3 regions of the Exiguobacterium sp. RIT341 genome follow, and region 3 is predicted to be linked to each of the others. Evidence: riboswitches for the same ligand, from Rfam matches in the RefSeq annotation. Region 3 holds a riboswitch; each other region holds the start of a gene.

Region 1 (10,973 bases), on a different contig from region 3:
ATTTTAACGTAACTGTTATTCCATATAATTCATCGACATACTACTAGAGAAAAAGAGGGAATACTACATGAAAAAAACGTTCGCGTCGCTCATCGTTTCCGCACTAGTTCTTTCATCAGCACCTCATTTTGCAGCAGCTGACGATTTAAGTGAACAGAAAGCTAAAAACGAACAACAGCAACAAGACAATGCTAAAAAACAAAAAAACTTAGAGTCTTCCGTTAATCAGGAGGGTCAAAAAATTTCTAAGACGCAACAAGAAGTCAATCGATTAGACGAAGCCTTGAATGAAAAGATCTTTGCTGTCGAAACGAAAGATCGTCAAATTAAGGCGACGGAACGAGAAATCGTTCAACTTGGAAAGGAAATCGAAAAGTATAAAGCGAAATTAAAACGCCAAGAAAAACTACTTGGGGATCGTCTTCGTGTCATGCAAGAAAATGACGGGAACTCGATTAAATGGGAAGAAGTCATTTTTGGGGCAAAAAACGTCGGTGACCTCGTTAGTCGTGTCATGGCCGGAAAATCGATTTCAAAGCAAGATGATAAAATGATCACGGATTATCAAAATACGCAAAAGCAATTAGCGGATGCACAACAAGAAGTGAAAGACAAGAAAGCACAATTGGTTGTTGAAAAGCAAGAATTGAAACGCCAACAAGCAGAACTTGAATCGCAATTAAAAGAGCGAAACAAACGCTTAAAAGAATTACGTAAGAAAAAAGAGAAATTTGAAACACAATTGATGGATGCAAAAGAAGTCCAGCAAATTCTGATTGCTCAAGAAAAAGCGATTGCAGCTGAAAAGGCAGCACGTGAACGTGAAGCACGTATCGAAAAAGAGCGTCAAGCTCAAGCAGCACGTGAAGCAAAAGCGCGAGCAGAAGCTGAAGCAGCTCAAGCAGCGGCTCAAAAAGAAGCTGAGCAACAAGCAGCTAAAGAAGCAGCGGCTCAGCAGGCAGCACAAGAGAAAGCGTCGCAAGCCGCGAAACCTTCTGGTTCGACGAAACAATCGACTCCAAAAGCATCTACACCTGCGCCAGCACCAGCTGCGCCAACACCGTCAGCACCTGCGACACCTAAACCGTCACCATCATCCGGTGGTCTGTTCATCCATCCAACGGTTGGGGCTGTCACGCAAGGCTATGGCTCAGCAGGTGGAGAAAACGGTTATACGTTCCATAACGGGATCGACTTTGGTGGTCCGGTTGGAACTCCAATCGTTGCAGCTGCAACAGGAACAGTCATTACAGCATCAGGTGGTGGTCCTTACGGAAACCACATCATGATTGCTCACCAATTAAACGGTAAAACGTACACAACATTGTATGCTCATATGAGCGCACTCAATGCTCACGCAGGTCAACGCGTCAGTCAAGGTGAACAAATCGGTTTACGTGGAAGTACTGGGAATTCAACTGGTCCACACTTACACTTTGAAATCCACGTCGGTGGATACAGCTATAGTGCAACTGGTCCAGCTAGCTCAGTGAACCCAATGACGATGTTTTAAACAGTAAAGAATCGTTGCTTATGCAGCGGTTCTTTTTTTGCGATTTTCAAAAAATAAATGATTATATTACAAAAAAACGTTTTCATTTGAAATGTAAATGAAATTTTTTTGAAACGATTAGGGTGCTATAATCTATTTCAGATATGAGAGAAACTTGAATACTATAATAAAATATGAAAAACATAAGTGAGGAAAACGATATATGCTAAAAAAACTAATTTCTACCATTGTTTTAGGAGCATTACTTATAACAGGAACACAACCAATTGCAGCAGCAACGATCAAAGAAAAAAAGGCTGAAAATGCCGCAGAACAACGTAAATTAGAAAAAGCAATTAAAAAACAAGAGTCGAAAATTTCGAAAGAACAACGTCAAATCAATCGAATCGATGCAGCGATCAACGAAAAGATTTTTCAGATTTCCGAAAAAAATAAACAAATCGAGAAATTGAATTTGCGAATCGATGAATTAAAAGCAGACATCGTTCGCTACGAAGAGATGTTGAAAAAACAAGAAGAACTACTCGGTGATCGTCTACGTGTCTTCCAAGAAAACGATGGAAACTCAATCAAATGGGAAGAAGTCATTTTTGGATCGAAGGATTTAGGTGATTTATTTAGTCGTGTCATGGCAGGGAAAAAAATCGCGGAGCAAGATGATAAAATGATTTCGGATTACATCGCAACCCAACAAAAGCTAGCGGAAGCAAAACAAGCGCTCGTTGAAAAAAAGGCGGAGCAGGTTGAAGAGAAGAAAACATTAATCGAACAAAAAAAAGCGTTGAAAGTTCAAATGAAAGAACGCAGTGCTACGCTTAAAAAATTACGAAAAGGTAAGACGAAGTTTACGACAGAACTTCTAGACGCGAAAGAACTACAAGCCACACTTGAAGCTCAAGAACGTGCGATTGCGGCAGCGAAGGCAGCAGCTAAAGCAGCGGCTGAAAGAGCAGCAGCCGAGAAAGCAGCAGCTGAAAAAGCCGCTAAAGCGAATGCTCAAGCAGCAAAACAAGCAGGTAAGAGTTCAGAATCACCTACTTCAGTTGCCCCACCCGTTGTTTCGAGCGGTGGGAAATTCGTTCGTCCATCTTCTGGTGGCGTATCACAAGGGTTTGGACCAGCAAGCGGTGCGAACGGCTATACGTTCCATAATGGTGTCGATTTCAGTGGTTCGGTCGGCTCACCAATCGTCGCAGCAGCAGCTGGAACGGTCATTACAGCTTCAGGTGGTGGGCCTTATGGAAATCACGTCATGATTTCTCACTTCCTTGACGGAAAAGTCTATACGACAGTCTACGCTCATATGAGTTCATTATCTGTTCATGCAGGACAAACAGTTTCTCAAGGTCAGCAAGTTGGAACACTTGGTAGTACTGGGAATTCAACAGGACCACACTTGCATTTCGAACTACATGTCGGAGGCTATCAGTACAGTGCCTCTTCTCCTCTGAATGCAGTTAATCCATTAGCATACCTATAATTCAAAACGAGCTTCGGCTCGTTTTTTTCTTGCCGCTATGCTACAGTTAAGGCGAAATGAATACTTGAGCAACTAGGGGAGCTGGAGGAATCCGGCTGAGAGGAAAACCAATCTGTTTTCGACCCTATTACCTGAACTGGATAATACCAGCGTAGGAAAGTTGAGCCGAACGGATACCGAAATGGTTGGATAACGATTTCGTATAGCGTCGACTGCTTTTTTACAGCGGTCGACGCTTTTTTTGTCGGTAACAACTCCCTTACATTGCTCGATGGAAAGGTGAGAAAAATATGAAACATGTATTGACGATTGCGGGATCTGACTCCGGTGGTGGAGCTGGAATTCAGGCAGATTTAAAGACATTTTCGGCATTGGGCGTTTATGGGATGAGTGTTTTGACGGCGGTAACGGCTCAAAATACACTGGGCGTTCAAGCAGTAGAAGAGTTATCATCGGAAATCGTTGATGCCCAATTAGCTTCAATCTTTTCAGATATTCGTGTGGATGCTATCAAAATCGGTATGGTCTCGAATGCACAAACGATTCACGTCATTGCAACACATCTTCGCAAACAGACAGTTCCGATCATACTAGACCCTGTCATGGTCGCAAAAGGCGGGCATGCCCTATTGCGGACGGAGGCAGAGGAAGCACTAATCGCGGAGTTACTGCCACTTGCGACACTCGTCACACCAAATTTACCGGAAGCAGAGCGCTTAACAGGGCAGTCAGTTACTAATCTAGAGGAGATTCGACTGGCGATGCATCAGTTGGCTATGAAGACTGGAGCCGTCTTGCTAAAAGGTGGACATCTACCGGGAGCTGCCACGGATTTATTATGGGACGGGCAAGAGGAATACCGTTTCACATCAGATCGGTTAGATAATCAACATACTCATGGAACAGGCTGTACCTTATCTGCAGCGATTGCGGCACGGATGGCACTTGGAGAAGCTTTACCGGACAGTGTACGTCAGGCCAAGAAGTATGTTACAGAGGCGATTCGTCATGGATTTGCTCTCGGACAAGGGATTGGACCGACACATCATTTTCATTCACTTTGGAGGGATACACATGTTTACGACCATTCTTAAACACAAACCACTCATTCATCATTTGACGAACACAGTCACGATCAATGATTGCGCCAATGTCACACTCGCCGTTGGCGCATCTCCAGTCATGGCGGAGGATATTCGCGAAGTGGAAGAGATGGTTCGACTTGCGCAAGCTCTTGTCTTGAACATTGGAACAATTGATGCAGACATGCAAGCAGCTCAACGACTCGCCGCAAGCGAAGCGAGACGCTTGAACGTTCCGATCATCCTTGATCCAGTTGGAGCGGGAGCTACATCATTGCGTACGTCCTTTTCAAAAGAATTGAGTAGACTCGGATGTACGGTCGTTAAAGGAAATGCTTCAGAAATCAAGACATTGCTTGGGGAGAATGGACGAACAAAAGGAGTCGATGCTGCTAGTGATGAGATCATGGATCGAGAAATCATTCGTGCATTCGCTCGTAAACAAAAGTCCGTCATTGTCGTCACAGGTCCAATCGACTACATCACGGACGGCATGCGCGAAGTGGAACTACAAGTAGGTACGCCGCGTCTCGGAGACGTCACAGGTACGGGGTGTATGACAGCTTCTTTGATTGCGAGTTTTCTTGGTGCAGGATATTCTGCGTTTGAGGCAGCAGTCCACGGAACATTTATCATGGGAAAAGCAGGAGAACAGGCAGCATCAGAAAAAGGTCTAGGTAATTTCAAACGAGAGTTGTTCAATGCAATCAGTCTGATGACGGAGCAAGATTTGATGGAGGTGGTAGAACATGTCAATTGATTATTCCATTTATGCGGTGACAGATCGTCGATATCATCCGGGAGTCGCAATCGAAACGGTCGTTGAAGAAGCGATTTTAGGTGGTGCAACGATTATACAATTACGGGAAAAAACAGCGCAGGGAAAGGAATTCTTCGAACAGGCAGTCCGGTTAAAGAGATTGACGGATCGTCATGATGTTCCTTTGATTATCAATGACCGAATTGATATTGCGTTACTTGTCGGAGCTGGTTTGCATATCGGACAAGAAGATATTCCTCTAACCGCAGCGCGACGTCTCTTACCGAACACTGTGATCGGCGTATCGGTAGCAACCGTCGCGCAAGCGATTGAAGCAGAACGAGATGGAGCATCTTATTTAGGTGTAGGTTCTCTATTTGCGACGTCATCGAAAGCAGACGCCGACTCGATGTCACACACGATGCTTCAAGCGATTCGCGAAGCCGTGCGCTTACCTTTAATCGGCATTGGTGGAATTACGGCAACGAATGTTGCTTCTCTTCCTATCCCATTAGAAGGATATGCGGTCATCTCGGAAATTTTTGCTAAAGAAGATCGACGACGTGCTGCACAACATATGACAGATGCTGTATGGGAATGGCATCAATCTCTTCAGAACAGGGTATAATCCGTTCAGAGGTGATTGTATTGAAATGGCAGACGATCCGTTTTCGGGGCTATTGGATCCGGTATCGATTGGAACCACAAATCATTCGCGTGGATAATCGGGGGATCTACCATTTGGGGAAAATTTTATTTCCGCGTCCTAATCGTGTATCTTATGAAATGGCTCTCTTGCTGAAGGAAAAGTATGAAAGACGCTACAAACGTCCGTTGTATATCAAGACAAGTTCGATCGCTACAGAAATTTGGGGACACACCCACTTAGACATCTATTATCGAATACTGCTTCGTCTCCCGATTCCTTCTCGATTACGTAAGCGTTATAGGAATCGATTGGAGAGTACGAAGATCATCGATATCGGTGTACGTGCGGTCGATCAAAATCGAATCGTTTGGGATATCGGTGATTACGTAGGGGGATGGTTTGTATTTTGGCTCATTCGTAGGCGGATGCGCTGAACTTGCAAATGTCCTGTTTCTCATGGTGCAATATAGAAATAGAAACGAGGTGACGGACATGGACATTCCCCGTTGTGAAACGATTGCTATTGATGAACAGCGTGCGTCTGAGATTGGACAAGTCGTTGATACGATTCCGACGCTTGAAATCGGAAAATTATTTAAGATCCTTTCAGATGCGACACGACTACGAATCGTTTATGCGTTGACGATCGAAGAGGAATTGTGCGTTTGTGACGTCTCTGCTTCTGTCGACTGCTCGATTGCGACAGCATCTCATCATCTTCGCTCCCTGTTGAAACAAGGGCTCGTCAAGTTTCGTAAAGATGGAAAAGTCGTGTATTATTCTTTAGATGACCATCATGTGTCGTCGCTTGTTCATATGGCGATGGAGCATGTACAAGAGGGAAAAGCAGTATCTGAATAATTTTTAGAGTAAACGAAAAGCGCAGCTTTGGCTGCGCTTTTCGTTTACTCTAAGGACGATTCGTCTGACTTGTTAGGTGCGAACCGGTGGGAAAAAAAGATCGTCGCACTAATTAATAAAAAGGACAGAATAGAGAGACTGAGACACATCCATTTATATGTAGCGACTAAAGTATCTGATTGTTGTAATTTTGCTTGAAGTGTCTTATACAAATCATCTTTCACACGAGATAAGTCCTCGAGAATCGTTTGTGTCGTTTGCGTCGTTTGTTTGGCAAGGCGCTTTGCTGCCGTTGGACTCTGACGCTCATAGACGACGAATACTCGTTCAATCTCGGACTCCCAGACATTATTGCGACGTAGTAAATCCTTGATTGCTCCTGGCGTGGTCGACGATTGATTTAGACTGTTTCGTAAATCATGAATTTTAGAAGTAGAAAAGTAATACTGTTCGAGATAACGACTATCTTCATACAATAAAAGACCACGCACCGCATTGGCACGATCTCGGTTATGTTCAACCAACTGGTCCACTTGATTGATTAACGGTATGTCATGATCCTTCATTTGCTCTGTTATCGTTGCAATCGTCCGATAACCGGATAGTGCGTAAATGATTGGGATAGAAGCGAATAAACTGATCAAAAGGATCAGCAGAATACGCTGACGCCAAAGTGAGTGCATGCAATCATTCCTTTAAATAAATAGACATGTCATAAGCTTAACTACTATCGCAAAAAAAGTGAAGCCTGTCCATTTTTTGAATAGGGAGAAGAAAGTAAAAAAATCAGTATTCCTAATAAAAAAGCAGGAAAGCTGGTGCAATACGAGAAGCTGTTTTAAAGTAAACGAAATAGAAAAAGCACAGCTAGGCTGCGCTTGAGTTTAAAACGAATACGAATGTTCCTTATAATTCCCAAAAACAGTATGGATTTCTGAGAACGTAACGAACGCGTTAGGTTCGACAGAAGAAACGATTTCTTGCAAACGGACGATTTCATTATTTTGAACGACGACATAGACCATTTTCTTCGTTCGGTTGGAGTATCCTCCCCGTGCATCAAGGATCGTCACACCACGACCAAGTTCTTTTGTGATGACTTCATTTATTTCATCCGCCTTTTCGCAAATAATGATACATTGCTTAGAAGCGGAATAAAAACTGTAAACCGTTTGAAGAGCTTTGGCGCGAACGAAGCTCATGATAAGAGCATACATAACGTGTTTCAAATCGAAGACCCACCATACCAAGATATAGATGACAAGATCTTGCATCAGAAATATGCGAGGAAGTGGCCAATTATGAAAACGAGCAAAGAAAAACTTTCCAAGAATATCGAGTCCACCAGTCGATGCGCCACCAAAGAAAATCAATGCCATTGCAAGACCAGAGACTAGACCGGCAAAGATGGAGGCAACAAGCGGATCATTCAACGACTCGGGAACGATCTGAGTCGGAATCCAGTCGATTAAAAAAGAAGAGGCAACGACAATGATGCCAGATAAGAACATGAATCGCTTTCGTAAGAAACGGAAACCTAAAAGGAAAAGGGGAATGTTTAAGAGCAATTGGGTTAATCCGATTGGAGTGTGGAAAAGCTCTTGAATGACAAGCGTGATCCCCATGATACCACCTGATCCGATATCATTTGGAGATAGTAGTAAGCTGATGTACAGGGAATACAGCAACGTACCTATGATTAAAAAACTGATTTTTTCAACTCTCTTTTTCTGTGGGTGTGTTGTAGTCATGGCATTATGATGAGTGACCTCATGCTCCTCCTTCTGTGAGTATCTGCCTGCAAGAGTACGCCCATATGCATAAAATTTCAACCCTTCTTATGAAAAAAGATGAAAAAGGGTAAGTTTTTTTAGGAAGGTGATGAAAATGAAGAAAACATTCTTGATTATAGGCTGTATTTGTTTAGGCGTATTGGTGGGGATTCGTCTTTTTCAACAACCAGACGAAGAAAACCAACGATCTATTTGGCATGATGGTGATCTCGTAGCGAGACAAGTCGGTGCTTCCATGATGAATACGGTAGCTGTTCGCCAATTAGCTGAACAACTCCCGTTTTCATCAGAATTAAAACAGGTAGATGTCGAAGGAGAGTCGTTACGGCTCGCTTATGACGTCACAGGCAAAGAACGGCGTGCTTGGATCGGGACCGATACTGGTACATTACAAATGAATCAGGATTTCTTGAACGCTCGCTTATCAAAAGTACTTATGCATCATACGCTCGTTTTATTTTCGACGATTCCTGACTTGACCAATCTTGAAATTCACTATACCGATCCCTATTCGAAAGCTGATTTTAAGATAGATCGTAGCGCGTTCGACATCTATACACCATCTGACATCGAACGCGCTACGTCATCGTCTGGACGTTTTAATCGTGTCGTCATCGATGGATATGTGCTTGATGCCTCCAGACGACAAACCTTTTTCGAGCGTTTCGCATCAGGATTTTCGATTCAAACTAATTAATTGTATAAAGCAAGAAAAGGCATTTTTCACAATCTCGACACAATGATATCGTTTACATCTCGTTCTTTTATGAAAACGATAAAACAGGTCGATTCAAGACTTGAACATCTCTTAAGATGGAAGTATCATAATAAATGAATAAACATTGTGAAGTGTTGAACAAAAGAAAGAGAGGTTTCTACAATGAACGAGGTAGAAGCATTAGAAGGATTACGGAATAAAGCAATCAAGTCGACACGTATGCTACAACTGCGTCCTCTCGAATACTTAGTTCGTGCCATGTTAGCGGGGATATTCATTGGATTTGCAATCATTTTTACCTTAAAAGCAATTAATGGGCTGTATATGGCAGAATCACCTGTCGCGACACTTGTCGGTGGATTGACGTTCGGAGTGGCACTCGTCTTGATCGTTTATGGCGGTGCAGAACTGTTTACAGGGAATACGATGTATTTCACGACGGCAACGATGCGCGGCTATACAACGAAGATGGATACGATGAAAGTCTGGTTGATTTGTCTGATCGGAAATGGTCTTGGAGGATTAGCATTCGCACTACTCTTCTCTCAAACAGGTATCTTACAGGAACTTGGAATGAACAATTGGTTGTTTGCTGTATCGGAAACAAAAATTCATCATTCGACGTGGGAAATCTTTACTCGGGCAATCTTCTGTAACTGGATGGTCTGTTTAGCAATTTTCATTCCGAAGAACATGAAGAATGAGTTAGCGCAAATCATGATGATGATGGTACTTGTCGCAGTCTTCTTCGCATCAGGATTTGATCATGTCATCGCAAATATGGCATTGTTCTCTATCGCATTAATCGTGCCACATCCGGATACGATTACGTTTGCAGGAGCCATGCACAATCTTTTACCGGCTTTAGCTGGGAATATCATCGGTGGAGCAGTCTTCATGGGAATGATTTATACGTGGTTGAATAAAGAAAAACTAGAAATAGATGAATCACGTCAATCTACGGCACCGGTTCATATCGCTTCTAAACAAAATGCATAATGAAAAAGCAGCTGTCGCGACAGCTGCTTTTTCATTCATTCCATATGTTGAAAGCGATCAACATCTGCGGCGAGTTCTTCGTAAATCGTCTCGACGATTTGTGCGTCATCAAAGAGTCCGAGGACGTTATCGTCCGGTAAGGCGTCAACAGGAGACGTAAAGTACAGAACTGCCGTTAGCAATAATTGTTCTTGCTCCGCATGCATCTCGAATTTTTTCTGATAGAGGGCACGAAGCATTTCGAGTAGTTGTTTTAATTGGAAATAAAGGACGAGTTCTGCCTCGCGTTCGATATCAGAACTTTCCGTAGACGCGATATCTTGTGTCAGATGTGCGAGTCCGATTTCTGCTCGAATCAACAATTCTTGTTGTGCTTTTTCATCACCGACGAGATCGAGTGCCTGTCGGTGAAAATACGTATAAGCTGATTTAAAATCTCCGGGTGTGAATTCCATGATGATGCCTCCTTCTCTTCTCTTTCTAGTTTCGCCTTATTTCTTGCAAAATTGCAACTATTTCGTGAAAATAAAGATACAAGAAAGGGGATTACATAATGCCGACACAAGCAGAATTACAACAGTACGCGTCTTTAGCAGTGCGTACCGGGATCAATCTACAGCCAGGACAACAACTTGAGGTGCGAGCGGGAATCGAGAACTTACCACTTGTTCGCGAAATCACACGTGTAGCATATGAAGTAGGTGCTACGCAAGTATATGTACAATGGTCAGATGATGAGATGACGAAAATCCGTTATTTTGATGCACCAGAAGACTCGTTTGATACATTCCCGGATTGGTTAAAAGCACGTTACGATCAGCTTGCAGAAGAAAAAACAGCATTCTTATCGGTCGTCAGCGAAGATCCAGATTTATTAAATGGTGTTGATTCAAGTCGAATCGCGCGTGCGAATAAAGCAGCTGGTATTGCTCTCGCCAATTGGCGAAAGTTCGTCATGAGTGACAATGTCAGCTGGTGTGTCGTAGCAGCACCTTCTGAAAGCTGGGCGAAGAAAGTATTCCCTGATGCAGAGGAACCGATTGAGGAACTGTGGGCAGCTATTTTGAAGGCAACACGTGCTGATCAAGCGGATCCGGTTGCTGCATGGGCGGATCATG
Region 2 (10,973 bases), 730 kb from region 3:
GATAAGGGAGCTGATCATTCATGAGAGAAGAGCAGTTCGAAGCGATGCATCAAGAAGCACGAGGGCAGACGCAGGAACAACAACCCGGTGTCGAGTACGCCATGAAACCGGAACCGATCTACGATGATCCGGATTATGTCGGTTCAGGAAAACTGACGGGTAAGGTTGCACTGATCACAGGTGGAGACAGTGGAATCGGTCGAGCCGTTGCTGTCGCTTATGCGAAAGAAGGGGCAAACGTCGCAATCGTATACTTAAATGAGGGAAAAGACGCAGAAAAGACGAAATCGTTGATTGAAGGCTACGGGGTCAAAGCCTTAAAAATCGCTAAAGATGTCAGTCAACCGGAAAATGCGCAAGCGATCATCGATACCGTCATTGCAGAATTTGGTCAATTGAACATTCTCGTTAACAATGCCGGAAAACAATTCCCGCAAGATGATTTCCTTGCGATCACACCAGATCAATTGAAGGAAACATTCGAGACGAATGTTTTTTCGATGTTCTATTTGATTCAGGCTGCGCTTCCACATTTGCATAAAGAAGATGCAATCATCAATACATCATCGGTGACAGCGTATCGCGGAGCACCGTCGCTGATCGACTACTCGGCGACGAAAGGCGCTATTACGACATTGACACGCTCGCTTGCTTCAAGTTTGATTGAGAAAGGAATCCGCGTTAATGCTGTCGCACCGGGACCGATTTGGACGCCTCTCATTCCAGCGACGTTCTCGAAGGAGAAAGTCGAGTCGCATGGGGAAGACACGTTAATGAAGCGTCGGGGACAACCGTCAGAAAATGCACCGGCTTATGTCTATTTGGCTTCTCGTGATTCGAGTTACATCACGGGTCAGACGATTCATATCAACGGCGGCGATTACATCACGTCTTAAGGGGGAAAACATGATGAAGAAAAATCCGAATGAAGTGCCTGAACGTGAACCGGATCATCAACCGGACGAAGTTCCGCAAGCACCACCGAGCGAGGTGCCAGACACACCACAGGAAGATCCTGTCCGTCAACCGGAACCGGATACGTTCCCAGAACCAACCGAGATTCCCGATACACCTCAGGAAGATCCAAATCCCTATTAATGAGTTGACCGTAGTCACCGTCCAAGAATCGGATGGTGACTTTTTCATGATTAAGAAGACAAACCAGCTTGACAGACAAACTGTATGGTGAGTATGATACAGAAGAGAAGTGTATTAATGTTTTAATACATTACACAGAAAAGGGAGGTCTACCGATGCAGTTCGACCAAAGAAGCCCGGTGTACCTGCAGGTCGTCCGTTGGTTCAAACAACGAATCGCGACCGAGGAATTGCAAAGCGGGCAAGAAATCCCGTCCCGCCGCGAAATCGCCGCACAGCTCGGAATCAATCCGAATACCGCACAAAAAGCATATAAAGAGATGGAGGAGCAGCAATTGATTACGACAGAACGGAATGTCCCGAGTAAGATTACACGCGATCCACAAGTCGTCCAAAAAGTACGTGCTGAGATGCTTGAAGAAGCAGTCTCTGAATTCATCGATGCCGTCAAGGCGATTCAAATTCCACTTGATGAGGTCGTCTCGAAAGTTGAGACCGTCTATCAGGAAACAGAACGGAGGAAGATCGATGCTTGAAGTTCACGGCTTGCAAAAGAAGTACGGAAAAAAACCAGTCCTTCAAGGCGTCTCGTTCTCGGTTCCGATGGATCAATTGACATGTCTGATCGGTTTGAACGGTGAGGGGAAATCGACGATCCTGAAGGCAATCGCAGGACTTGTTCCAGTCAACGCAGGAACGGTTCTCGTCGATGGCGAGATCAACCGAAATAAGATCGCCTTCGTTCCAGATATTCAGACGATGCCCGGCTACATGACGGTCGGTGACGCGCTGACATATATGGCGGATTATTATTCTGATTGGAACCAGGAGACTGCGAATGAATTGATGCGAATTTTCCAGCTACTTTCAACAGATAAGATTACCGACTTATCAAAAGGAAACCAGGCGAAGGTCAGCTTAATTCTTGGATTTGCTCTCGATCGTCCGTACTTATTACTCGACGAACCATTCGCAGGAATTGATTTGTTTACGAAAGAACAGATTGCAGGATTATTCTCAAGCCACTTCATGGAAGGGCGCGGTATCCTGATGACGACACACGAAATTCAGGAAATCGAGCATTTGATCGACCGGGTCGTCTTCTTACAGGACGGTCGAATCATCGATGAACATGAGACAGAAGAGATGCGAGAACTGTACGGGAAGTCGGTTCAGGACCGGATGCGGGAGGTCTATCAGCGATGAAACAATACATACAATTGACGAATGAAGAGATTAAGCGGAGTTTTAAGTTATATGTAATTGCCGTGCTTGTGATGGCAGTGATTGAGTTAGCATCAATCGTTGCGCAAGTCATGTACCACGAGCGGAAAGTCGAGAATTTCATGGAACTTAATCGAGTATCTGTCGCAGAAGCACTTAAACAAATCGATACACTCGGATACTCTGAGGCATCCTCTTTCTTTAGTTATATGACTCTGATCGGAATGGCGATTGTTGTCATCTATGCGATTCAAATTTGGTATCGGGATTGGTTAGGAGAAACAAAGTATATTTATCGTTTACTAATGCTTCCAGGAAATCGGGCAAGCATTTTCTTCTCGAAATTGACGACAGTCTTTTTAATCATAGTAAGTTTTATTGGCATTCAGTGGTGCGTATTGCAATCAGGTTTTTATCTATTTGATTGGTTGATTCAACCGGAATACCAAAATCGAAGTGACTTAAGTCCAGTCCGAAACGTGATGAACGATTTTTATACGATGAATCTGATCGACTTAGGAATCATTCTTGCCATTTCACTATTCATCGTCAGTTTTATTTTCTTGTTGGTTTTAATCGAACGTTCATTTCGTAAAGGAAAAGCCATTGTCAGAATTGGACTTGAAATTTTTGTTCCTGTTGCTTTAACCATTGGTATATTAGCATTTTTAGATGAAACACGTTACTTACTAGAGAAAGAGACGATGTTTCTTCTGATCGGATTAAGTCTGTGTTACTTCGTGTACATGATCTGGAAAAGTCTTCGGTTACTGCAACGAAAAATTACGGTGTAAGGAGTATACTATGCGAACCTATAAATACGTGTTATGTCTTGGAGTCATTTGTATTTTGACACTTGGAGTGTATGTCGTGTACTCTTCTTCAACAGAGGAACCTACATTCACGGTTCAAACGATACAGGGAAATCCAGAGGATCAATCTGTGAAACAGCTTCAATTTAAATTCAATGATCCTGAAAATTATAAAACAGACTACGAAGTAATGTTAAAAGGAGGAGTTGAAAAAAAGCGAATGAATTATTTATCTGAGTTCGCAAGAGATTACTCCGATGTGACGGATGCCCCACGTAGTTTTAGGCATTTCATGAGCCAAATCGAATTATCACGTTATGAGCAAGACAAAGAAGTATTTGGATTACACGTCAATAAAAACGGATCATGGGAGCTACAGTCATGGAAACGTGGAACGGAAAAGGTGCAGACCTATTCTTTACCGAAACCGGCAAAGACTAAAGGCATCTACTATAGTCCGTTTCAACGAACGAAACAAAAGTTATATGTTCAACGTATTGGCGATGTTGTACAAAAAACAGGTACAAATCATATCTATGCTATTGATTTAAAGAAAAAAACAGTCCGATTAATGGATTTACCGCTTCAACTAACAGAAGAGGATGAGGTACTCGCCATTTATCAGAACCGTGTCTTATACCGAAAGATGACTAATGATGCTAAGACTAGAGTTTATCTCAAAGACAACACAACATCGACACGATTAAAGTTCCTTGAAGTTGAAGATGCGTGGGAAACACGTGTGATAAACGAAGGGGCGGTCGTAGGGATGACAGAGAACATGACTGAAACGAAAGTGAAATGGTCGACATATGACTTACGAACGAAGCAATTCACGCAGCATCGTTATGATTTACCTAAACGAGATGCCAATGAAGTTCAACGGCATACGTCGACAATCATTGAGAACAACCTAGTTTATTCCTTTATCGAAACAAAGAAAAATGGCGTATCGGTAATCGTGCTAGATCCTCAGACAGAAGAGGTACGATATGAAGGAACGATTAAATACAATACACCTAAGAGTGACCTTCAGCTCAACGAGATGACCATCAACTGAATCATGAAAAAATAGTAAAATTTTTGAAACTTTTAGTTTTCTTCCAACGTATAAAGACTATACAAGGGGGGAACTCACATGCAATTCTTGATTTTTGTCATCTTCGCAGGTGCTATGTACTGGTTCTATTACAATTTCTTACTCGGATACCGTAAGAAAAACATCACGCTGACGTTTGACGATCGGTTTTATTCACTCGACGAACATGTCGCAGCAATCGAACAAAAGCTTGCAATGGATGGACGTTCAGCGCGTTATCTCGGTGACCGTCGCTTTGAAGTCGATGGCAAACCTTATCTGTTCCTCGAGCGGACAGTCCCAGTCGGCGGGGTTCCGACACAGCAGACGATTCTCGAGCAACAAAAAAAATAACTCTCCCGCGTTTGGGAGAGTTTTTTCGTTAGACCGGAATCCGGTCGAGGGGATGTGGTTGTTGCGACGAACGATACCAGCGCATGATCCAGTGATCAATACCGATTTGATACGCAAAGCGTCCTGCAGCAAGTAAGACGATTGAGGCTGCTAAGAACAACGGGTTTAACGCAATCGTTCCAGCAAGTAAGTAATTGAGATTCATGATGCTCCCGACGACCAGTGCAGGAACAGTCAACAGACTGAGAATCAACAAGATCCCGACGACGAGTTCCGCGAACGGAATCAAGACGTTGATCAGCCCGACGTTTGGTAAGGCGAGTTGCTCGATCCACGTCGCGTACCACGAACTGACGAGTGCGTCTTCGCCTATCGCTTTCGTTAGCGCCCCTTCAAGAAACGGTTTTGCATCAAAGCCATTGATGCACTTGCCGATTCCGGCGATGAACCACTGAATTCCGAGCCAGAGCCGGATGATTGTCAATAAACTGATTCCGATGATGTGTAATGATTTCACTTTCAGACACTCCTCTACTACAACATAGTCCCCATCATACTGAAAAATCATCAGTAAGATAGGGACTATCATCATAACGTCATCGAACCGTCATCGACCTGTTACAAAAAAGGATAAGGTAGCCATTCATGACCGCTGATCGAGACGATGACTGATTGCAGTTAATAAAGCAGCGACAAGCGCAACAAGCCCACCGACCAGTGCCGTGTTCATCATCGGACCGTTCGCATAAACGATGCCACCGAGTGCCGAACCGAAGGCAATCCCGACATTACTCGCAACCGGCATCAAGGAAGCGGCGAGTCCTTTTGCTTCCGGATTGAACTTTTCGGCGAGGTCAATCAAGTAGATTTGTGTCGAAGTCGTCAATAAAATCGACATCAATGACATCAAGGCGATGTTAAACAGACCAAGTGAAAGGGATACTGTCGTGAAGTATAATGCAGCAAGGACGATTGCTTGCACGACGAAGACGAACCGTAAGCGACCCATCGGATTTTTACTTGCAATCTTGCCGGCAAGGATGTTACTGAAGATCGAGACGACACCGTAAGCGAGCAGGATCGGACTAATCCATGTCTTCGCGATGCCGAGTTCCGTTTGCAGGATCGGCACGAGGTACGTGTAGACGACGTAAGTTGCTCCGAAGCCGAACGACGGAATGAAGAAGGCAATCAGGATCCGTGGATTAGCGAGCAATCCAAGCTGCTCCTTGATTGAACCGGAGCCCGTCGATTGCTGGACGGGAACGATCTTCCACACAGCGAGGAACGCAATCATTCCCATGACGGTCGTCAGCCAAAACGTGGCTGCGAAGCCAGCGTGTTGACCGATGAACGTACCGATCGGAACACCAAGGACGTTCGCGAGTGTAAAACCACCGAAAATGAACGAAACGGCGACACCGCGCTTCGCAACAGGTACGGCATCGCTTGCGACGACCATTGCGAGCGAGATCAAGACACCGGTCAGGATGGCTGTCAGGATGCGGGTGGCGAGCAATACTTCGTAACTTGGAGCAAAACTACTGGCAAGGTTCAGTAAGACCCAAACGAGTAACAGACGTAGAATCAGGCGACGCCGTTCCAAGTGACCGGTCAGCGACATGACAATCGGTGTACCAATCGCAAAGGAGATGGCAAATGCCGAGACGAGCGTACCGGCTGTTGCGATCGTGATATCAAGGGCTGAGGAGATTTCAGCGAGGATCCCGACGATGACGAATTCGCTTGTTCCGAGAACGAACGTCAGGAGCGACAACGTGGCGATCAACAGCCAATCGCGTCGACTTAAACGAGTAGTAGGTGACATGGATGATTCCTCAATTCTGGCGCTTGCGCGCGAAACTATGAGTAACAGGATAGCATGAAACGATTTCGTCGGGTATCGCAAAGCGAGAATTCGGGAAAAGAACCATTATTCGAAATAGCGTGTGAATTTCCAGGCTTGCTGTTTTTTGCGTATACTACAGAAGAGGACTACTGACAAAGGAGTGGAAACGATGCAAGCGACAGTGACATGGAACAAACAGATGGGGTTTAGTGGACAGACGGAATCAGGGCATCATCTTGCGATGGATGCAGCACCGGAGAACGGTGGCGAAAATCAAGCACCACGACCGACTGAACTGCTGCTACATGCCGTTGCCGGCTGTACTGGAATCGACATCGTCTCGATTTTAGAGAAGATGCGCTTGACGATCACTCATTTCGAAATGGATATCGAAGGGGAACGGGCAGAGGATCATCCGCGGCGTTTTACGTCGATCTCGATTCATTACCGGCTTGAAGGTGATCTCCCGGAAGATAAAGTCCGTCGCGCCATCTCGTTATCAAAAGATAAATATTGTTCGGTCTCGCAATCCTTGAACGCTGAAATTTCCGTCTATTATTCCATCAATGGTGTCCGGAGCGAGGATCCTTTGTGAAGAAAGTATTACTGATCGGTTGCCTGTTGCTTGCAGGGTGTGCGCAGGAGACGACGGAACCAACGAAACCATCACAACCAGCAACGAAGCAACCGACGGAGGCGAAGAAACCAAAGCCTGAGCCGACAAAGGAAGCACAACAACAAGCACGATTAAAGCAACAACTTGAAGCGATGTCGACGTCAGAAAAAATCGATCAACTGCTCTATATCGGAGTTGCCGGCACGGAACTTTCAGCAGCTGACCGGAAATTGTTGCAGACGCATGCGATCGGTGGGGTCTTACTGCTTGGTGGGAATATTACGTCAGAAGATCAACTCTTGACGTTCACGCGTGCCATTCAAGAAACGAACCAAAAACCGTATGCCTTCGTCGGGGTTGATGAAGAGGGCGGACGGGTCAGCCGGGTACCGGATCAACGGTTACGTCTCCCGACGAGTCAACGGATGGCGCAAGGTGCAGATGCTGCAAAAATGGAAGACGTCGGACGTACGCTCGGTCACCTGTCACGGTTTTATGGGTTCAACATGGACTTCGCACCGGTCCTTGACGTCAATAGCAATCCGAACAATCCAATCATCGGCGACCGTGCGTTAAGTGCTGATCCGAAGACCGTCGCGACTCTCGGTACGGCTCTGATGCACGGGATGCAAGAGACGGGAACGATTCCGGTCGTCAAACATTTTCCCGGTCACGGCAATACGAGTGTCGATTCCCATGTCGGGTTGCCGAAAGTGACAGCATCAAAGGAAGAACTGAAGCGGACGGAACTGTTACCGTTCCAAGAAGCGATTCAAGAGGGCGCCGAGATGGTGATGGTCGCCCATATTCTCTATCCCGCGTATGACGACCAAAATCCATCTTCGCTCTCGAAGCCGATCTTGACTGACCTCTTGCGTCAACAACTCGAATTCAAGGGCGTCATTATCACGGATGACCTTGTCATGGGGGCGATCACGAAACGATATGGTCTCGCGGAAGCGGCACGCCAGGCACTTGTCAATGGAGCTGATATGGCGATGTTTTCGGAAGCAGGTGCCTATCCGAAGGTTCACACCGAAGTGATGCAAGCGGTTAAAGAAAAAACGTTGTCGTCAGAGATGCTCGATGCTAAAGTGATGCGGATCTTAAAGCTGAAGCAGACCTATGCCGACAGCCAGAAGCAACAGCGACCGACGAAATCGGAGCTTATTCAGCAAGTGGAAGCGCTCAACTAGGACTAGCGAAGCAAAGCGACTCATGCTAGACTAATGGGGCAAGCCAATTAAACACGAAAAGACACTAGGGGAGTCTCGCAGCAGACTGAGACGGAAGTATCCGGACCCTTTGAACCTGATCTAGTTCGTACTAGCGGAGGGAAGTGGCTCGAAACCTTAGATATCCTTAGCGCTTCAGCGCATTTTCGGACCACTCCCTTCAACATCGGGAGTGGTCCTTTTTTCGTATCGAAAGGAAGAATATGATGCGTTTACATCTGATTTCGACGGGATCCATCAATCCACGTGATGGAGTGGAAACCTTTCAATCGCTTCAACCATATACGGATCAGCTTCATCTTCGAGAACCGAATTTGTCGGCAGCAGAATTGCTAGATTTGATTGAAGCGCTCCTTACGCAAGGGTATTCGCCTAATCAATTAACCGTTCATGACCGGGTCGACGTCGCTCATGTCGCTGGTATCGGTGTGCAGTTGACTCGACGATCCTTATGTGTCCGCGATGTTCGGCGTCACTTTCCGGATCTCATCATCGGGAAATCCGTCCACTCTCTGGCAGAAGCACTTGCGGCAGAAGCAGAAGGAGCCGACCGACTGCTGTACGGTCATATTTATCCGACAGCGTCGAAACCAAACGTGCCACCGCGAGGGATCGACGCTCTCAAACAAGTCGTTACTTTCACGACGAAACCAGTCATCGCAATCGGCGGGATCACTCCTGATCGCATTCCTGAGATCGCAGCGACCGGTGCAAGCGGAATCGCCGTCTTATCCGGTATTCTCGGTCAAGCGGACCCGCATGCTGCCATTCAGCGTTATCAGGGGGTACGGGTATGACGGATCACATCATCATCGGTGGTGGAGTCATCGGTTTGACGCTTGCTTACAGTCTCGCTTGTCAGAACGAATCCGTTCTTGTCCTTGATCGCGGAACATGCGGACAAGGGACGAGTCGGGCGGCTGCCGGGATGCTTGCGACGGACATCGAGCTGAGAGAAGAATTGCATACGCTTGCCGCGCGAAGTCGCCGTCTGTATCCGTTACTTGCGCGACGCCTCACGCGCGAGACCGGGATCGATTGTGGCTACCGGGAACAACCATTTTTATTGAAACGAAATGGGCAAGAATACTTATTTCCATCGGTCGGTCAAATCGATCCGCGACGACTAACGACTGCATTGATGCATGTCTTACGAAATCGTGGGGTACCAATCGAAGAACAGGTGGACGTCACGCGAATCGAGGAGAGTAATGATTTCATTAGGGTTGAGTCGAACACGGGAACGTGGACGGGACGAACGGTGACGGTTGCAGCCGGACGCGGGTCCCAAGCCTTGCTCGATACAGCTGGCATTTCGATAGCGACATATGGGGTCAAAGGGGAGTGTCTCGCAGTCCGTCTCGCGGGTCAGCCGTTACGCTCGATCCTGTTTGATGACGCCGTCTACCTCGTACCGAAAGCGGACGGACGGATATTGATCGGTGCGACCGAACTACCGCAAGACGAGACGATCGGTGTTAGTGTCGCAGGAGTCACGTCACTGCTTCAAGCAGCAGAGCGTCTCTATCCACCGATCCGTGATGCAATCATCGAAGAAGTCTGGTCAGGCGTACGACCACAAACAGAGTTCGGCTTGCCATATATCGGAGTCGCCGATTCATCCCGTCGGATCTTTATAGCGACGGGGCATCATCGGCATGGCATATTACTCGCACCGGCGACAGCGGAAGTTTTGGCAAACACATTACGGTTGATCCTAAAGGAGGAAGTCCGATGAATATTACGATTAACGGCAACGACCACACCATTGAACAGATTGAGACGATTGAGGATATGCTCACGCAACTTGGCTTAGGGGAAAAACTCGTCATCGTCGAACAGAACCGACAGATCATCGACCGCGGAGCTTACAATCAAACGGTCGTTCGGAACAATGACACATTCGAAATCGTTCATTTCGTAGGAGGAGGATAAAGATGTTGAAAATTGGAGAAAAGACATTCGAATCACGGTTATTACTCGGAACGGGGAAATATACGGATGCTACGGTGCAGCAAGAGGCAATTGATGCGTCCGCTTCACAAATCTTGACGTTCGCCGTCCGGCGGCTCGATCTCTTCGACAAACAACAACCGAATTTCTTGGAGTCGCTTGATTTAACAAAATATGATTTACTACCGAATACGGCTGGTGCGAAGACAGCGGAAGAAGCGGTTCGGCTAGCAAAACTTGCGCGGGCATCCAGTATGTGCGACATGGTCAAGGTCGAAGTGATTGGGTGCGATAAGACATTACTACCTGACCCAATCGAGACGTTACGGGCTTCTGAAGAGTTACTTAAAGAAGGGTTCGTCGTCTTACCGTATACATCGGACGACGTCGTCCTTGCACGACGACTCGAGGAACTCGGCTGTCATGCCATCATGCCGGCTGCGTCACCGATCGGTTCCGGGCAAGGCATCCTCAATCCGCTCCACCTAAAGTTCATCATCGAGCAGACGACGGTGCCTGTCATCGTCGACGCTGGCATCGGTTCACCCACTGACGTCGCCTATGCAATGGAACTGGGAGCGGATGGTGTCTTATTGAACTCCGCTGTCGCCCATGCCCAGGATCCAGTCAAGATGGCGCACGCGATGCGACTAGCCGTCGAAGCAGGGCGCTTCGGCTACGAAGCGGGACGAATCGAGAAGAAACAGTATGCAGTCGCGAGTAGTCCAACGAGTGGATTGATTCGATGACACGT
Region 3 (10,973 bases):
TCATAGTCGAGTCGGGCCCACTTCGGGCATATCATGGCAAGAAAATGAGTCAATTGCCAACGGAAGTCCAACAAATCGTCTTAACAGCGGCGAAACAAGCTGACGTGACGCTTCAACCGGTCATTCGCGAGAAAAAGACGTCTAAGATCGATAAACGGATTCGTCTTCTAGAGGAGCAAGCAACTTTTACGAAACAAGCGAGCCAACAAGCGGCACTTTACTCGTATATTCAAGAATTTCCGGATGCGCTTTGGAGTGAAGTCAAGCAGGCAACGGGCGCAACGAGCGCGACGTTGAACGCCCTCGAGAAAAAGAGCATCATTCAAGTCGAGACGATCGATGTTCGGCGAAATCCTTATGAACATCTCGTCCAAGACATCTTTGTGCCGTCCTCTTTGACGGAAAAGCAACAGGAAGCTGTCTCGGCGATTACGGCTGAAGCTGAGACCGGAACGTTTTTGTTACATGGCGTAACAGGAAGCGGTAAGACGGAAGTGTATCTTGAATCGATTCATGCACAACTCGAACGCGGTAGACAAGCGATCTTGCTCGTCCCAGAGATCAGTCTGACGCCGATGATGGTCAAACGGTTTAAACGCCGTTTCGGAGAACGGGTCGCTGTCTTGCATAGCGGTCTATCGCTCGGAGAAAAGTATGATGAGTGGCGCAAAATCGCCCAAGGCGAGGTCGATGTCGTCGTCGGTGCACGGTCTGCTGTGTTTGCGCCGCTGACGAACATCGGAATCATCATTCTCGATGAAGAACATGAAACAACTTATAAGCAGGAAGAGAATCCGCGCTATCATACGCGCGACGTCGCAAAATGGCGGGCAGCCTATCATCGTTGTCCCGTCGTGCTCGGAAGTGCAACACCGTTACTCGAGACGTATGCACGGGCACAAAAAGGGGTTTATCGTTACTTACCGCTTCGTGAACGATTCGGTGGGGAACTGCCTCCAGTCGACATCGTTGATATGCGTAAGGAACTCGAACGGGGCAATCGTACGCCGTTCAGCCTCGCGCTAGTCGAAGGCATCAAAGAACGCATCGAACGTGGGGAACAGACCGTCTTACTCCTGAACCGTCGCGGATATACGACCTTCGTCTTATGTCGGGATTGCGGGGAGACGCTACAATGTCCGCATTGTGCCGTGAATTTAACCTATCACCAACATGAAGATCGCTTGAAATGCCACTACTGTGGGTTTGAAGCCGCAATGCCGAAAACTTGTCCGTCCTGTGAATCGACGAAAATTCGTCAGTTCGGAACGGGTACGCAAAAGATTGAGGAAGAATTGGCACACTTGATTCCGGAGGCGCGAATCATCCGGATGGATCAGGATACGACGTCGCGTAAAGGTGCGCATGAGAAATTACTCGATGCCTTTGAACGCAAGGAAGGAAACATTCTGCTCGGAACACAGATGATCGCAAAAGGTCTCGACTTTCCGAACGTTACACTCGTCGGAGTGATTGCTGCCGATGCGACGCTTGGTATTCCGGATTTTCGAGCAAGTGAGCGCACGTTTCAGTTGATCACCCAAGTGTCGGGTCGTGCCGGACGGGGTCAACTCGCTGGTCAGTCAATTATCCAGACTTACAACCCGGAGCATTACGTCATTCAAACGGCCAAACAGCATGATTTCGAAACGTTTTATAAGCGAGAGATGCAATTGCGAAAGCTCGGTGGGCATCCACCATTTTGGTTCCTTGGTCTGATTACAGTTTCAGCAGCGCATCCGCTCGAAGCACAAGCAGAAGCGCAGCAAATCGCTTCCGAGCTTCGTGCCTTTGAATCTGAGGATTTAGTCGTCAATGGACCGTTTGATGCACCACTCGCTCGACTCAAAAATATGTACCGGCAACAGGTCTTAATTAAACATAAAGGACAGGAGGATGTCCGGACACATCTCCGTGATATCTTATCCCGTCGTCAAAAATCAAAAACACAAGTCGCGATTGACTTGAATCCATTTGTATTCATGTGAGGTGTCTGTATGTATAAAGTAGTAGAAGTACCAAATGATGTATTACGACAGGTGTGTGAACCTGTCACGAAGTTTGATAAAAAACTCGGTAAAATGATCGACCGGATGTTCGATACGATGTACGAATATGACGGGGTTGGTTTAGCCGCACCGCAAATCAACCAGCCGATTCGTGTAGCCGTCGTTCATACCGATGATGAGACGGGACCAATCGAGCTGATCAACCCGGAAATCATCGAAGCGGACGGTTCGCAAATCGATGATGAAGGATGTCTCAGTATGCCGGGCATCTTCGGACCGGTTGAACGGTTCGACCGAATCGTCGTCAAGTCTCAAGATCGTCTTGGGCGGACGGTTAAAATCAAAGCAAACGGTTTTTTTGCACGTGCCATCCAACACGAGATGGATCATTTAGATGGTGTCCTGTTCACGGATAAACTCGTCGAGCAAGAAAAACCGCGCGTCGTTTTCATGGGTACGCCTGAGTTTGCGGCAGGAACGCTGCGTGAAGTCATCGATGCTGGGTATGACGTCGTCGGTGTCGTCTCACAACCAGATAAACCAGTCGGACGAAAACGGGAAGTCAAACCGACGCCTGTAAAACTCGTCGCGATGGAACACGACATTCCTGTGTTGCAACCGAAACGAATTCGAGAGGATTATCAAGATGTTCTCGATTTAAAACCAGATCTCATTATCACGGCAGCTTACGGTCAGATCGTCCCGACCGCTATTCTCGAAGCACCACGTTTTGGGGCGATCAACGTCCATGCGTCACTCTTACCGAAATATCGTGGCGGTGCACCGATTCATCAAGCGATCATCGATGGAGAAAAAGAGACAGGTGTGACGATCATGTATATGGTCGATCGGCTAGACGCAGGTGATATGTTGTCAAAAATCATCGTTCCAATCGAAGAGAACGATACAGCCGGTTCGATGTTTGAGAAGTTAGCGGACGCAGGAGCGCGCCTGTTACTTGAAACGTTACCACGTCTGTTAGCAGGTGAATTGACACCGGAAGCACAAGTCGAGGAAGAAGCGACATTTGCGCCGAACATTTCACGTGAGCGGGAACGACTTGATTTTACGCTACCGGGTGAGACACTCTACGATCAAATTCGTGGGATGAATCCATTCCCGAGTACGTATACGATGCTTGGGAACGATCGCTTAAAAGTCTTTTTCGCAACGAAAGTCTCAGGAACGGGACGACCGGGTGAAATCATCGCATTAGAAGCGGATGGTCCCGTCATCGCGACAGGTTCCGAAACAGCGTTGAAGCTGATCGACTTACAGCCGTCCGGCAAAAAACGGATGGATGGTGCCACGTTCATGCGCGGGATTGGTCAATCGCTTGAACTCGGACAACAAGTAGGTGAGAACGCATGAATGTACGCGACGCAGCAGTAACGACACTGATGAAAATCGGACAAGGTGGCGCCTTCTCAACAATTACGGTCCACCAAATGCTTGAAAAACGCGCCATCTCGGCGTCAGATGTCGGCTTGTTCACGGAACTCGTTTACGGGACGCTCAGTCGTGAATTGACGCTTGATTATATTTTAGAACCATATTTAGCGAAACAGAAAAAACTTGATCCATTCATGCGCCCATTGTTAAGAATGAGTGTCTATCAGTTGTTTTATCTCGATCGTGTACCGGATCATGCCGTCATTCATGAAGCCGTTGAAATTGCTAAAAAACGTGGGAAAGTCCATGTCTCGAAAGTTGTCAACGGAGTGCTACGGAATGTATTACGGGCGGGAATGCCTCATTTCGCTGAAATTGAGCCTGCTGCAAAACGAATCAGCATTGAAACGAGTCACCCGCAGTGGCTCGTCGAACGTTGGATCGAACTGTTTGGTCCGGAAGAAACGCTTCAGATCTGTCAATTAAATAACACACCGGCACCGGTCACGGTCCGCATCAATCGCACGAAAACGACGCGGGAGGAAGCAATCGAGCTTCTACTCGATCAAGGTGTGACGGCAAAACCATCTACGGTCGCGCCGGACGGTCTCGAAATCGAACGAGGAAGCGTCCAAAAAACTGATCTGATTGACCGTGGGTATCTTTCTCTTCAGGATGAGAGCTCAATGCTCGTCGCCCGTGCGCTTGGTGCAGAAGCATCCGATCATGTACTCGACAGCTGTGCCGCACCTGGTGGGAAAGCGATGCATATTGCTGAAGGTTTGACGACGGGTACACTACAGGCACTTGATCTTCATCCACATAAGATTAAATTGATTGAACAGCAAGCGACACGATTAGGTCTTACGACTGTTCGAGCAGAAGCGTTAGATGCCCGTAAAGCAGGGGAACGCTTCGAAAGCGAATCCTTTGACCGGATTCTTGTCGATGCACCTTGTTCAGGACTTGGTGTCATTCGGAGAAAACCGGATATCAAATGGACGAAACGTCCAGAACAACTCGAGCAACTCCCAAAAATTCAACGAGACATCTTGACATCTGTCTTACCACTCGTTAAAAAAGGTGGAATCTTCGTCTATTCGACTTGTACGATTGATCCGACCGAAAACGAGGAGCAGACAGCGTTCATTCTCGATCAGGGTTTTGACTTTGATGCATCTTTCGCGGAACGCATGCCAGAATCCGTGCGACATCTGATTGGGAATCGAGCAGAACTCAAGTTGTTACCGACGACAGTCGGAACGGATGGCTTCTACATTGCCGCGTTTAAGAAACGAGAAGATTGATACGAACGGAGGACTGTCATGGAGTTAGCTCACCTTTCGACCACTGGGAAAGTCAGGACTAAAAATGAGGATACGGTATTACTCATCGGGAACGCTGAACGTGGTCTTGCTGTCGTTGCGGATGGTATGGGAGGTCACGCTGCTGGCGATATCGCAAGTGCGATCGTTCGCGAGGTATTTGAAGCATCCTTTTCCCTCATGCCAAATCGCCCGATGGAATTGTCCGAATGGATAGAACAACGTGTAGCCGAAGCGAATGCCCGGATTCTTCAGTTTTCAAAAGAAGAACAACTTGCGATCGTCGGAACGACCATTGCCTGTGTGTGCTGGGTCGAGGATTTGCTCGTCATCGGTCATGTTGGAGACAGTAGGGTCTATGCTCTTGAAGGTACGGCGTTAAAACAATTGACGGATGATCATTCTTACGTCAACATGTTACGACAAATGGGAGAGCTTTCGGACGAGGAAGTCGAAAATCATCCACGTAAAAATGTCATCACACGATCGGTCGGCTCGAACGAAACGGTCGAAGTCGACATTCAAGTAAGAGATGCTCCAGACTATGACCTCGTCCTTGTGTGTAGCGACGGGTTGACCGATGAAGTGCCAGATGGTGTCATTGAACAAATCATCTTACGGGATGATCCGCTTGATGAGATCGTCGGACAATTGGTGAAAGAAGCGAATGCTCGAGGAGGCGCGGATAATATTACGATTGCCGCCATCCGGTTCAAAGAAAGAAAGAGGGTCTGAATATGCGATACGGAAATCGATTAAATGACCGCTACCGCATAGAACGGCTAGTTGGAAGTGGCGGGATGGCGAATGTCTATCAAGCCTATGATGAGATTTTAAAGCGTCATGTTGCCATTAAGATTTTACGGACTGAATTTTCGCATGACGAACAGTTCATTCGTCGATTCGAACGTGAAGCGCATGCTGCTACCAGCTTGAATCATCCAAACATCGTTGCCGTCTATGATGTAGGCGAAGAAGATGCCATCTATTACATCGTCATGGAGTATATCGATGGTATGACATTAAAGACATTTTGTGAAAATCAAGCATTACCTGTGCCGCAGGCCGTCGATATCATCGCTCAAATTTGTGATGCGATCGATCATGCCCATGCACACCGAATCATCCATCGCGATATCAAACCGCAAAACATGTTGATTCGAGAGGATGGTACCGTCAAAGTAACGGATTTCGGAATCGCTGTGGCGATGTCGAATGCGACTCTGACGCATACGATGTCGGTCCTTGGGTCTGTCCATTACTTCTCGCCAGAACAAGCTAAAGGTAAATTTGCCGATGAGAAGTCGGATATCTATTCGCTTGGTGCTGTCTTATACGAACTTGTGACAGGACAAGTCCCGTTTGAAGGTGATTCACCGGTTGCGATCGCTTTGAAGCATCTGCAAGATACACCGCGTCGTCCATCCGTCTTGAATCCGAAAGTGCCACAAGCGCTTGAGAACTGTATCATGCAGGCGCTCGCAAAAGCACCGCATGACCGTCAGCAGTCCGTCGCAGCCTTTAAGGCAGATATGGTGACGGCGTTGTCTGACGAACGAGCAAGTGAAGGCATCCGAGGTGCAGAAGAGGATGAGATGGAAAAGACGATGGTCTTATCACCTGTACAAGTGCCAGAAGAATCAAAAGCGGAACCGGACACACCTGTCGTCACGACCGTTCAACCGAAACCGTCAGAAAAGAAAAAGAAAAAACGCTGGTGGGTCATCCTATTATTACTTGTATTACTCGGTGGAGCGGCTACGACGTTTGCGATGTGGCCGGATCCTACCGTTACGGTACCGTCCGTCGTCAAAACGGATGGAGATGAAGCGGAAACGAAGCTTGAGAAACTTGGATTTGTTGTCGAGACGACAGAACGAAACAGTGATACGGTCGATGAAGGAGACGTGATCAGTCAGACACCGCGTGAAAACGCGCAGGTGAAAAAGGGCTCAACAGTCAATTTGGTCGTCTCAACCGGCAGTGCTCCGGTCGAAGTGCCAGATGTAACGGATGATGTTGAAAAAGAAGCAATTGCGACGTTAAAAGAAGCTGGATTTGCTAAAGTCGAGGTCGAACGTGAAAAGTCGGATGAAATCGAGCGAGGTAATGTGATCCGGCAATCGATCTCGGCTGGTACGGAGGTCATCGCGAAAGAACAAACGATTACGATCACCGTCTCGGAAGGAACATCTTCTTTCGAGTTGAAGGATTTGACGAACTTATCGAGTGACGAAGCAAAAGCCTACCTGGACGAAAAAGGGCTCGATGGAACGTTCGAGCAAGAATTTTCTAGCGACGTGAAACTCGATCAAGTTATCCGTCAATTCCCACAAGCAGGGACTCAAGTCGAACCGAACGACTCCGTGACGGTCTTCATCTCAAAAGGTGAGGAAGAAAAAACGTTGACAGCGACGTTCCCTGAAAAGGTCGTCTATGACGCGGTCAGCGAGAACGAGGACGAGGAACCACCGAAACAAGTCATCCGGATTGAGACGGAAGATGCGAAAGGGAAGCGGACCGTCATCGAGGAATCAATTGACCAAGATGAGACATTCGACGTGCCGGTGACGATTGATCCGGGAGAAGAAGGCAAGATTACGATTTATAAAGACGATACGGTGTATCGTTCAAAAACCATCACGTACAATCAAGCAAAAGACGCACAGTGAATGTGATGAAAAAGGAGTGCATAGGATGACGGAACAACGCATCGAAGAGAATCGAGAAGGAACGATCATACGCCTGCAGGGTGGCTTTTATGATGTCATGACACCAGAAGGAGAGGTCCGTTCACGGGCAAGAGGGAATTTCCGAAAACGCGGCATCAGTCCAGTCGTTGGAGACGAAGTCGTTCTTCATATCGAAAGTGAGACCGGGTATATTCTCGAAGTGAAGGAGCGGGACAACTTTTTAGTACGCCCGCCTGTCGCGAATATCGATCAAGCGTTGCTTGTCGTCTCGGCTGCAGAACCTGATTTTTCAGCGCACTTGCTCGATCGTTTCCTCGTCTTGATCGAAGCGAAGGAAATCCAACCCGTCATCCTGTTAACGAAGATGGACTTGCTTGATGATGTCAAAGGTCCTGCAGTTAGAGAGGCAATTGCCGCTTACCGGAAGATTGGTTATACGGTCATCGAGACATCAAGTGAGACATTGACAGGTGTTGAACAAGTCCGTCCGTTACTGGCCGGGAAAACGAGCGTTCTTGCCGGACAATCCGGTGTTGGGAAAAGTTCGCTCTTGAACGCACTTGAACCAACACTCGACTTAGAGACGAGTGCGATTTCGAAATCACTCGGACGTGGACGGCATACGACACGTCACGTCACGTTGATGCCACTTGCCGAAGGCTTGATTGCTGATACACCAGGTTTCTCGAACCTTGATTTTCCGTATGATATGGAAATCGAGGATGTACGGTGGAGTTTTCCTGAATTCGTGGCTGTACAGGACGAATGTAAGTATCGAGGATGTTTGCACTTGAATGAACCCGGATGTGCCGTCAAGGAAGCCGTCGAAGCACAAGAAATCATGTCCTCTCGTTATGAGAACTATGGTATGTTTATAGACGAAATCAAGAATCGAGCCCGGAGGTATTGAAGATGATTAAAATTGCACCATCTATCTTATCAGCAGATTTTGCGAATCTTGAGCGTGATGTCAAAGCAGTCGAGGCAGCAGGCGCGGACTATATCCATTTCGATGTCATGGATGGTCAGTTCGTACCGAATATCTCGTTTGGACTACCTGTGCTCAGCAGTTTACGTCAAAAGACGGATATGGTCCTTGATGTCCATTTAATGATTGACCAGCCAGAACGTTTCGTTGAAGATTTCATTAAGGCAGGGGCAGATATCGTGACGTTCCACGTCGAAGCGACGAACCACGTCCATCGTGTTTTACAACAAATCAAGCTAGCTGGTGCAAAAGCAGGGGTCGTCTTGAATCCTCACACGCCATTATCAACGATTGAACACGTCCTTGAGGATGTCGATATGGTCTTATTGATGACGGTCAATCCGGGCTTTGGTGGACAAGCCTTCATCGAGAGTGTCATGCCAAAACTCGCATCACTTGCACAAATGAAAGCAGATCGTGATCTGACATTTGAAATCGAGATTGATGGTGGCGTCAACCCGGCAACAGCAAAACTTTGTATCGAAAACGGTGCGAACGTTCTTGTCGCGGGATCAGCAATCTACAATGCACCAGATTATGCGGAAGCGATCACTAGCATTCGTCAAGGGGCTGCCGTATAATAAGAACGAGAAAACGAAATATGATGACCGCAAGGGGTGTCGCTTGAAAAGCGGCTGAGAGGAGTCTTTTAGACTTTAACCCTTCGAACCTGTTCCGTTCAAACGGACGTAGGGATGTGGCGCACGCAGGCAGTACGGCGTTCGTCGTACTGCCTTTTTGCGTCCTCTCGTACAATGAAGGAGGAAAATAGCATGAAACGGTTACAAATGATGATGGAAATTGCCATCTTCGCCAGTCTCGGAGTCGTCTTTGATTTACTGATTCCATTCAAAATGCCACAAGGTGGCTCGATCAGCTTAGCGATGTTACCGATCTTCGTCATGGCATTTCGCCACGGGGTCGTCGGAGGGGTCGTCACGGGAGCGCTTGTCGGTACGATTCAATTGATGTTCGCTCCACAAGTCTTGACGATCGTTCAACCGATGCTTGACTATACGATTGCGTATGGTGTCGTCGGATTAAGTGGTCTGTTCGCGCGTCAAGTCAGACTAGCCGCACGCAATGGACAAAAGAAAAGCTTGATGGCGTTCGTTCTCCTGGCGACGTTATTAGGCGCAGGACTCCGTTATATCTGTCATGTCATCAGCGGAATCGTGTTCTTCGCGAAATATGCAGAAGGTCCAGTCGTGCCATATTCATTAGTTTATAACGCGACATACATGGTACCATCTTATGTTTTATGCGGTGTCGTCGCGGGTCTCCTCTTTACAACTGCGCCACGTTTACTACGTTATTCAGCACGAGGCGTCTGAGATGCGGACGATTCTCGTGTGCGCCGGTCCTCAAGAAGAAGTGCCGGATTTACGGACGTTTTGTCAGCCAGGTGACTTTATCGTCGGTGTCGACGGTGGTGTTCAGACGATTGAATTGTTTGGGCTGACATGCGACCTGACGATTGGTGATTTTGATTCGCTTGGTTATGTACCTGAAGGGGCAATCGTTCATCCGGCCGAGAAAGATGAAACGGATCTCGAACTGGCACTTCGTACAGTTTCAGAGAAGAAACAGTTTGAGGATACCTTCATTATCGGGGCGACAGGTGGGCGGCTCGACATGACCGTCCAAAATGTATATCTATTGAAGCGATACCCAGAGGCACGACTCGTGACGAAACGAGAAGAGGTACGATACTTGGCTGAGGGAACGTATGCAGTCGAAGCCGAAAGCTATCATTATCTTTCGTTCATTCCACTCGTACCATCGACTTTAAGCTTATCCGGAGTCAAATATCCACTTGATACACATCCAGTACCGGTCGGAGGTTCCTTGACCGTCAGTAATGAATGGAGTACGTCAGAAGCGAAGGTAGAGCTCCATCAAGGAGAACTATTGATGATGCGGACGCTTAAGGAATAGAACAATCATACAAAAAGAGGCCGTGGATGACTCCGCGGCCTCTTTTTAGATGAAATTATTCTTCGAGTTGAGAAGGGGCGACACGGATGTCGCTTTGAGCGGATAGATGTTTTCCTTTGACGAAGAGATGATAACTTCCCCACATGACAAGGAAGAAAGGAACACCGATGTATAGAGCGATTCGTTGATCCGCTTGAAACGCAAGACTGACGAGGACGACGACGTTAAGTGTCAACGAAATCAGTGGTAACACCGGATAGAGTGGTGTCTTAAATTTCAGTTCGGATACATCGTGTCCGTTTCGGACGAACTGACGACGAAATGCAAGCTGCGAAGCAGAGATTGAAATCCAGCCGACTTGAGCCCCGAGTCCGGCTAAGGACAAGAGCCAAATGAAGACGGTATCTTCTGCGAAAAATGCGGTCAGAAGCGATAACATCGCGAACATCATCGTAAAGAGCAACGCCCGCATCGGCACACCACGTGCATTGACGTAAGATAATTTCTTTGAAATCATCCCTTCTTGCGCCATTGCCCATAACATCCGAGTCGCCGCATATAATCCGGAGTTTCCGACGGACAATAGTGCCGTCAAGACGACGATGTTCATCAAATCAGCAGCGTACGG

The links. Region 3 has a riboswitch for thiamine pyrophosphate ahead of thiT (energy-coupled thiamine transporter ThiT). Riboswitches for the same ligand answer to the same signal wherever they lie in the genome.
Region 1: it holds a riboswitch for thiamine pyrophosphate, as region 3 does, so the genes downstream of both, thiD (bifunctional hydroxymethylpyrimidine kinase/phosphomethylpyrimidine kinase) here and thiT (energy-coupled thiamine transporter ThiT) in region 3, are expected to answer to the same signal.
Region 2: it holds a riboswitch for thiamine pyrophosphate, as region 3 does, so the genes downstream of both, BW42_RS06200 (thiamine phosphate synthase) here and thiT (energy-coupled thiamine transporter ThiT) in region 3, are expected to answer to the same signal.

Annotation. Positions count from the first base shown of each region.
Region 1 is NZ_JFYW01000011.1:99,121-110,093, forward strand. Features, by position in the region: gene BW42_RS14120 (murein hydrolase activator EnvC) at 68-1,513, shown strand; gene BW42_RS14125 (murein hydrolase activator EnvC) at 1,716-2,993, shown strand; TPP riboswitch at 3,058-3,168, shown strand; gene thiD (bifunctional hydroxymethylpyrimidine kinase/phosphomethylpyrimidine kinase) at 3,284-4,087, shown strand; gene thiM (hydroxyethylthiazole kinase) at 4,068-4,835, shown strand; gene thiE (thiamine phosphate synthase) at 4,825-5,463, shown strand; gene BW42_RS14145 (hypothetical protein) at 5,577-5,918, shown strand; gene BW42_RS14150 (metalloregulator ArsR/SmtB family transcription factor) at 5,977-6,345, shown strand; gene BW42_RS14155 (hypothetical protein) at 6,390-7,028, opposite strand; gene BW42_RS14160 (YitT family protein) at 7,230-8,096, opposite strand; gene BW42_RS14165 (hypothetical protein) at 8,233-8,835, shown strand; gene BW42_RS14170 (formate/nitrite transporter family protein) at 9,019-9,855, shown strand; gene BW42_RS14175 (YkvA family protein) at 9,891-10,310, opposite strand; gene BW42_RS14180 (aminopeptidase) at 10,409-10,973, shown strand, end outside.
Region 2 is NZ_JFYW01000001.1:1,173,701-1,184,673, reverse strand. Features, by position in the region: gene BW42_RS06255 (SDR family oxidoreductase) at 21-896, shown strand; gene BW42_RS06250 (hypothetical protein) at 907-1,098, shown strand; gene BW42_RS06245 (GntR family transcriptional regulator) at 1,254-1,634, shown strand; gene BW42_RS06240 (ABC transporter ATP-binding protein) at 1,627-2,304, shown strand; gene BW42_RS06235 (hypothetical protein) at 2,301-3,116, shown strand; gene BW42_RS06230 (hypothetical protein) at 3,355-4,194, shown strand; gene BW42_RS06225 (hypothetical protein) at 4,273-4,566, shown strand; gene BW42_RS06220 (DoxX family protein) at 4,595-5,083, opposite strand; gene BW42_RS06215 (MFS transporter) at 5,210-6,394, opposite strand; gene BW42_RS06210 (OsmC family protein) at 6,585-7,010, shown strand; gene nagZ (beta-N-acetylhexosaminidase) at 7,007-8,227, shown strand; TPP riboswitch at 8,284-8,386, shown strand; gene BW42_RS06200 (thiamine phosphate synthase) at 8,473-9,063, shown strand; gene BW42_RS06195 (FAD-dependent oxidoreductase) at 9,060-10,004, shown strand; gene thiS (sulfur carrier protein ThiS) at 10,001-10,201, shown strand; gene BW42_RS06185 (thiazole synthase) at 10,204-10,968, shown strand; gene BW42_RS06180 (ThiF family adenylyltransferase) at 10,965-10,973, shown strand, end outside.
Region 3 is NZ_JFYW01000001.1:442,962-453,934, forward strand. Features, by position in the region: gene priA (primosomal protein N') at 1-1,988, shown strand, start outside; partial or broken gene def (peptide deformylase) at 1,998-2,435, shown strand; gene fmt (methionyl-tRNA formyltransferase) at 2,460-3,380, shown strand; gene rsmB (16S rRNA (cytosine(967)-C(5))-methyltransferase RsmB) at 3,377-4,708, shown strand; gene BW42_RS02210 (Stp1/IreP family PP2C-type Ser/Thr phosphatase) at 4,727-5,461, shown strand; gene pknB (Stk1 family PASTA domain-containing Ser/Thr kinase) at 5,464-7,398, shown strand; gene rsgA (ribosome small subunit-dependent GTPase A) at 7,424-8,329, shown strand; gene rpe (ribulose-phosphate 3-epimerase) at 8,332-8,988, shown strand; TPP riboswitch at 9,011-9,120, shown strand; gene thiT (energy-coupled thiamine transporter ThiT) at 9,181-9,741, shown strand; gene BW42_RS02235 (thiamine diphosphokinase) at 9,743-10,345, shown strand; gene BW42_RS02240 (amino acid permease) at 10,401-10,973, opposite strand, start outside.